2 regions of the Lysinibacillus sp. FSL M8-0355 genome follow, and region 1 is predicted to be linked to the other one. Evidence: a T-box and tRNA genes for the amino acid it is inferred to sense, from the RefSeq annotation. Region 1 holds a T-box; the other holds one or more tRNA genes.

Region 1 (3,487 bases):
CATGTGGTAAGTGCTGCCAAATTTCTTCTGTAATGAATGGCATAAATGGATGTAATAAACGCATTGTTTGATCCAGTACGTAAGCTAAAATAGAACGAGTAGTCTTTTTAGCTACTTCATCCTCACCATAAAGTGGTAATTTCGCCATTTCAATATACCAAGAACAGAAATCATCCCAAATGAAATTGTATAATTCACGACCAACTTCTCCAAATTCATAACGTTCTGCAAGAGAAGTTACACGTTCAATCGTTTCATTTAAGCGTGTTAAGATCCATTTGTCAGCAACGGATTTTTCACCTGTTAAGTCGATTTCATCATAGGTCATACCGTCCATATTCATAAGTGCGAAACGTGATGCATTCCAAATCTTATTGGCAAAATTCCATACTGCCTCTACTTTTTCAGTTGTATAGCGTAAATCTTGACCAGGTGATGAACCAGTCGCTAGGAAATAGCGTAAAGAGTCTGCACCGTATTGCTCAATAACATCCATTGGATCTACACCATTACCAAGTGACTTACTCATTTTACGACCTTCGCCATCACGTACTAAACCGTGAATTAACACATCTTTGAATGGGCGTTGACCTGTAAATTCAAGGCCTTGGAAAATCATGCGAGATACCCAGAAGAAAATAATATCATATCCCGTTACTAATGTGCTGGTTGGGTAATAACGTTTATATTCTTCATTTGCCTCATCTGGCCAGCCCATTGTAGAAAACGGCCAGAGCGCAGAAGAGAACCAAGTATCGAGTACATCTTCATCTTGCGTCCAATTTTCGGAATCAGTTGGGGCTTCTTTTCCTACGTAAACTTCGCCTGTTTCATTATGATACCAAGCTGGGATTTGATGGCCCCACCATAATTGACGAGAAATACACCAATCACGGATATTCTCCATCCAACGAGAATATGTGTTTTCAAAACGAGCTGGGACAAAGTTTACTTTCCCTTCTTCATCTTTTTGAAGCTCGAGGGAAGTGTCAGCAAGTGGTTGCATTTTAACGAACCATTGTGCTGAAAGGTATGGCTCAACAACAGCACCAGAACGTTCAGAGTGACCTACTGAATGCATATGCTCTTCAATACGAATCAGCACGCCTGCTTCTTGTAAATCAGCAACAATTTGCTTACGGCATTCAAAACGATCCATCCCTTTATATTTGCCAGCAAGATCATTCATTGTACCGTCTTCATTCATCACAAGAATGCGCTCTAGGTTGTGACGATTTCCAACTTCAAAGTCGTTCGGATCATGGGCTGGTGTCATTTTTACAACTCCAGTACCAAATTCCTTATCAACATAGTCATCAGCTACAATCGGAATTTCACGACCTACAATCGGTAAAATAACTGTTTTACCAATTAAATGCTGATAGCGCTCATCGTTCGGGTGAACAGCTACCCCAGAGTCACCGAGCATTGTTTCAGGACGTGTTGTAGCAACTTCTACATATCCTGAGCCATCCGCTAAAGGATATTTCATATGATAGAATGCACCTTGCACATCCTGATAAATTACCTCAATATCAGATAATGCTGTTTTCGCTGCTGGATCCCAGTTGATAATACGTTCGCCACGGTAAATTAAACCTTTTTCATATAACTCAACAAAAACTGTTTTAACTGCATCTGAAAGACCTTTATCTAGTGTGAAACGTTCACGTGTGTAGTCTAAACCAAGGCCAAGCTTTGCCCATTGATCACGAATATGTCCAGCATATTCTTCTTTCCATTCCCATGTTTTTTCAAGGAATTTTTCACGGCCTAAATCATAACGTGTTATATTATCCTCACGCAGTTTTGCTTCTACTTTTGCTTGTGTTGCGATCCCTGCATGGTCCATACCTGGTAACCAAAGGGCATCATAGCCTTGCATGCGTTTCATACGAGTAAGGATATCTTGTAATGTTGTATCCCAAGCATGCCCAAGATGTAATTTACCTGTTACGTTCGGTGGTGGAATAACGATGGAATAAGGCTTTTTCCCACTTTCAGGCTGTGCCTCGAAAAATTTCCCTTGTAACCACCATTCATAGCGACCGGCTTCAATGGACTGTGGGTCATATTTAGTTGGCATTGAAATGTTTTCTGTCATCTTGACTCCTCCTATTGTTTGAAGACTATTGGTAAAGAAATGCTGTTCATTTTTTTACCCAATAAAAAAACTCCTCTCGTCTAAAAGGACGAAGGAGTTTTAATTCGCGGTACCACCTTTAATTCCAGCAGCGGTTAAGATCAATGCTAAATGACACATTTTCTCAGCCTTCCCTACTGGCTCTTAATTCGGTAACGGTGTTTAACCGGCTTTAACTACTGTTAGTTCACTAAAGCTGCTCAAGGGCTACCTTCAATTAAGTACAAATAGAAACTTCTCAGCTACCGTTTCCTCTCTGAAAATGTAGACATAATTTACTCTTCCCTATCATAGCATCTGTATTTGATTTTCCTTATTGTACCGCAGAATCGTGTCATTTTTCAAGTGATTTAGTCATCTTTTAGTAAGAGTAAAGTAAATAGAAAAGGAAGTGACAATTCAATGCGTCGACGCAAGTATAACCCTTGGCTTTTACCTCCTTGGCTACGACAAGTTCGTTTTTATTGTAGAACCATTATTGTGCCAATTTGTGCTTTTCAGTTTATCCGTGTCATTATTGTGCCAACATCAGGCGATTTAGTCTTCTTATTGCTCCTACTACTTCTCTGCTATTTACTTTTGAAAGACATCATTTGAAACACGGACTTTAAGCGGTGTATACTCTTCTGTTAGGTCCCAAATCATGGAAGGCACTTCATGCCAAGTGCTGGATTCACGTACAACAATATGGCTTGAGGATTCTCTCATTACTATCTTTTGGTCAACTGTTGTAGAGGTCTCTTGGCGTGAAGCTGCTGCTACTGCGGTAGGTTGTTTCACTTGAACACTTTCCTCGATCACAGCCATTTTTTCTTCTTGATCGAAAGCATGAGCCATTAGGTGTGGATTGTCTAAAGTATCATTTTCAACAACGGGTTCATATTCGTTAAAAATACTTGTAACTGTCCACTCAAGCTGACACATCTGATTCGACAGACTAGGGCGAATATCTTTGACCATTAAATCTTTGACATCCGATTCTTTTGGTAAATCCACATGTAAAGGGACAGCATACTCAAAATAACCAGTATCTCCTTGGACATCAAGGGCATCAATTGTAATTAAATTATCATCACCTGTAAATGCTTGCATATCTTGAAAATCAAAACGAACATGTGCCGTAATATGGTAGATGCCCATTAATCGAAGTGAATCCTCTAACTGCATGGCTTGCCACTGTGGTTTAATTTGTACAGCAGCTAATTCTGTTGGGCAACCATATCCAGGAAAACAAAATGTTTCTCGCATATTCCAAGTTTTTTGTTCGATAATAATCCCTCCCTTTGCATCATATGACGATTTAAAGGATAGTATGCTAGTGTGTTTCAAGTTGAACATAATTAT
Region 2 (3,487 bases), 720 kb from region 1:
TGAGAGCCGCAGTGAATAGGCCCAGGCGACTGTTTAGCAAAAACACAGGTCTCTGCAAAACCGTAAGGTGACGTATAGGGGCTGACGCCTGCCCGGTGCTGGAAGGTTAAGAGGAGTGGTTAGCGCAAGCGAAGCTGCGAATTGAAGCCCCAGTAAACGGCGGCCGTAACTATAACGGTCCTAAGGTAGCGAAATTCCTTGTCGGGTAAGTTCCGACCCGCACGAAAGGCGTAACGATCTGGGCACTGTCTCAACGAGAGACTCGGTGAAATTATAGTACCTGTGAAGATGCAGGTTACCCGCGACAGGACGGAAAGACCCCGTGGAGCTTTACTGTAGCCTGATATTGAATTTTGGTACAACTTGTACAGGATAGGTAGGAGCCAGAGATCTCGGAGCGCCAGCTTCGAAGGAGGCGTCGGTGGGATACTACCCTGGTTGTATTGAAATTCTAACCCATGCCCCTTAGCGGGGCAGGAGACAGTGTCAGGCGGACAGTTTGACTGGGGCGGTCGCCTCCTAAAAGGTAACGGAGGCGCCCAAAGGTTCCCTCAGAATGGTTGGAAATCATTCGTAGAGTGTAAAGGCACAAGGGAGCTTGACTGCGAGACCTACAAGTCGAGCAGGGTCGAAAGACGGGCTTAGTGATCCGGTGGTTCCGCATGGAAGGGCCATCGCTCAACGGATAAAAGCTACCCCGGGGATAACAGGCTTATCTCCCCCAAGAGTCCACATCGACGGGGAGGTTTGGCACCTCGATGTCGGCTCATCGCATCCTGGGGCTGTAGTCGGTCCCAAGGGTTGGGCTGTTCGCCCATTAAAGCGGTACGCGAGCTGGGTTCAGAACGTCGTGAGACAGTTCGGTCCCTATCCGTCGTGGGCGTAGGAAATTTGAGAGGAGCTGTCCTTAGTACGAGAGGACCGGGATGGACACACCGCTGGTGTACCAGTTGTCTTGCCAAAGGCATCGCTGGGTAGCTATGTGTGGACGGGATAAGTGCTGAAAGCATCTAAGCATGAAGCCCCCCTCAAGATGAGATTTCCCATTACGCAAGTAAGTAAGATCCCTCAAAGACGATGAGGTAGATAGGTTCGAGGTGGAAGTGTGGTGACACATGGAGCTGACGAATACTAATCGATCGAGGACTTAACCAAAAATGTTTGAAACATTCAATGCACGATTATCCAGTTTTGAAAGAATAAAAAATATTATAATATACTTGTAATTTTGATAAAATATGTTATAATAAGTATTGTCTTTCAAATAGTCTAGTGATGATGGCAAAGAGGTCACACCCGTTCCCATACCGAACACGGAAGTTAAGCTCTTTAGCGCCGATGGTAGTTGGGGGCTTCCCCCTGTGAGAGTAGGACGTCGCTAGGCTATATACTAAAATCATTCCGAAGTAGCTCAGTTGGTAGTAGCACCTGACTGTTAATCAGGTTGTCGCAGGTTCGAGTCCTGCCTTCGGAGCCATTCTTGGAGAGTTGTCCGAGTGGCCGAAGGAGCACGATTGGAAATCGTGTAGGCGGTTAACACTGTCTCAAGGGTTCAAATCCCTTACTCTCCGCCAGCACTTTGATTTATTCCAAAAGTTGGCCCCTTGGTCAAGTGGTTAAGACACCGCCCTTTCACGGCGGTAACACGGGTTCGAATCCCGTAGGGGTCACCATTTAAATACCCAGATGGAGGATTAGCTCAGCTGGGAGAGCATCTGCCTTACAAGCAGAGGGTCGGCGGTTCGAGCCCGTCATCCTCCACCATTATTTTTACAATAGTATATGATTATCGCGGGGTGGAGCAGTGGTAGCTCGTCGGGCTCATAACCCGAAGGTCGTTGGTTCAAATCCGGCCCCCGCAACCAAATGGTCCCGTGGTGTAGCGGTTAACATGCCTGCCTGTCACGCAGGAGATCGCCGGTTCGATCCCGGTCGGGACCGCCATTTATTTTAATAACAAGGGTCAGTAGCTCAGTTGGTAGAGCATTAGATTGAAGCTCTAAGTGTCGGCGGTTCGATTCCGTCCTGACCCATCATGTTTTTTTGCCGGTGTAGCTCAGTTGGTAGAGCAACTGACTTGTAATCAGTAGGTCGTGGGTTCGACTCCTATCGCCGGCACCATGTATTCCCGGAGGGGTAGCGAAGTGGCTAAACGCGGCGGACTGTAAATCCGCTCCTTAGGGTTCGGCGGTTCGAATCCGTCCCCCTCCACCAGTTTTATTATTATAGGGGCATAGTTCAACGGTAGAATAGAGGTCTCCAAAACCTTTGGTGTGGGTTCGATTCCTACTGCCCCTGCCAATTAATTTTATGGCGATTGTGGCGAAGTGGTTAACGCACCGGATTGTGGTTCCGGCATTCGTGGGTTCGATTCCCATCAGTCGCCCCATTTAAAGTAAAATTAATAAAAATCAAATCATAATATAATGGCGATTGTGGCGAAGTGGTTAACGCACCGGATTGTGGTTCCGGCACTCGTGGGTTCGATTCCCATCAGTCGCCCCATTTATATAATTATCTTTTGGGGTATAGCCAAGCGGTAAGGCAACGGATTTTGATTCCGTCATGCCCTGGTTCGAATCCAGGTACCCCAGCCATTTTGCGGAAGTAGTTCAGTGGTAGAACACCACCTTGCCAAGGTGGGGGTCGCGAGTTCGAACCTCGTCTTCCGCTCCAACTTCGATGGCGGCATAGCCAAGTGGTAAGGCACAGGTCTGCAACACCTTTATCACCGGTTCAAATCCGGTTGCCGCCTCCATATTTTAACTCTAATCGGTGTATCCGATTTTTTTTATCTCCATTATGCCGGTGTGGCGGAATTGGCAGACGCGCACGACTCAAAATCGTGTTCCTTTGGAGTGTCGGTTCGACCCCGACCACCGGTATCAATTACAATGAAGAATCCTTGATATATCAGGGATTCTTTTTTTGTTGTAGAAAATTATAGAAAGTATATAAGCAGAGAAAAAAAGAGGTAGACTGAATGGATCTTATTGTTGCTAACACAGCAGCTATATTTAGTGCTGTATTAGCAATCTAAAGTTATTCAAATGTAATCACATTGATCGCCCTAATTATAACTTATAGATATATGTGTAAATTCCTCTCTCTATGCATAAGATTTATTTTTCAAACCTAATACTATTTAAACCTCTCTTAGAACTTCAGCAAATCTATCTTATTCAATTTAATTGATTTATTCTATTCCGTGTTTCTTTGTATTTCGAATATATTTCTAATAACTTCCATTATCATAGAGTAATTCAGCAACTTGGAACAGAGAACGGCTGTTGGGATAACCTTATATACTTGAATAATATATATCTTCTATAACAAAATTTGACATCATTTCAAAAAGGATTTATTATACAAATAAGACAATTGACTTAAATGAAAAGGGGTGAGTACATATGAAAAAATTGCCTGAAGCAGAATTTGAAATTATGAAGATAGTTTGGAAAAGTAAACCTCCAATTACTACAAGTAT

The links. The T-box of region 1 lies ahead of MKY46_RS16165 (valine--tRNA ligase). A T-box ahead of a tRNA ligase gene usually reads a tRNA of that ligase, here a tRNA-Val.
Region 2: it has a tRNA-Val gene. The T-box ahead of MKY46_RS16165 (valine--tRNA ligase) is inferred to sense a tRNA for this amino acid. The anticodon was not compared.

What each region holds. Positions count from the first base shown of each region.
Region 1 covers NZ_JBBPAI010000001.1:3,333,203-3,336,689, forward strand. Annotated here, with positions in the region: gene MKY46_RS16165 (valine--tRNA ligase) at 1-2,104, opposite strand, end outside; T-box leader at 2,186-2,444, opposite strand; gene MKY46_RS16170 (hypothetical protein) at 2,717-3,481, opposite strand.
Region 2 covers NZ_JBBPAI010000001.1:4,052,178-4,055,664, reverse strand. Annotated here, with positions in the region: rRNA gene MKY46_RS19860 (23S ribosomal RNA) at 1-1,155, shown strand, start outside; rRNA gene rrf (5S ribosomal RNA) at 1,269-1,384, shown strand; tRNA gene MKY46_RS19850 (tRNA-Asn) at 1,401-1,477, shown strand; tRNA gene MKY46_RS19845 (tRNA-Ser) at 1,483-1,574, shown strand; tRNA gene MKY46_RS19840 (tRNA-Glu) at 1,599-1,673, shown strand; tRNA gene MKY46_RS19835 (tRNA-Val) at 1,689-1,764, shown strand; tRNA gene MKY46_RS19830 (tRNA-Met) at 1,791-1,865, shown strand; tRNA gene MKY46_RS19825 (tRNA-Asp) at 1,869-1,944, shown strand; tRNA gene MKY46_RS19820 (tRNA-Phe) at 1,961-2,033, shown strand; tRNA gene MKY46_RS19815 (tRNA-Thr) at 2,046-2,121, shown strand; tRNA gene MKY46_RS19810 (tRNA-Tyr) at 2,131-2,214, shown strand; tRNA gene MKY46_RS19805 (tRNA-Trp) at 2,228-2,301, shown strand; tRNA gene MKY46_RS19800 (tRNA-His) at 2,314-2,389, shown strand; tRNA gene MKY46_RS19795 (tRNA-His) at 2,430-2,505, shown strand; tRNA gene MKY46_RS19790 (tRNA-Gln) at 2,523-2,597, shown strand; tRNA gene MKY46_RS19785 (tRNA-Gly) at 2,602-2,676, shown strand; tRNA gene MKY46_RS19780 (tRNA-Cys) at 2,685-2,758, shown strand; tRNA gene MKY46_RS19775 (tRNA-Leu) at 2,805-2,885, shown strand; gene MKY46_RS19770 (BlaI/MecI/CopY family transcriptional regulator) at 3,411-3,487, shown strand, end outside.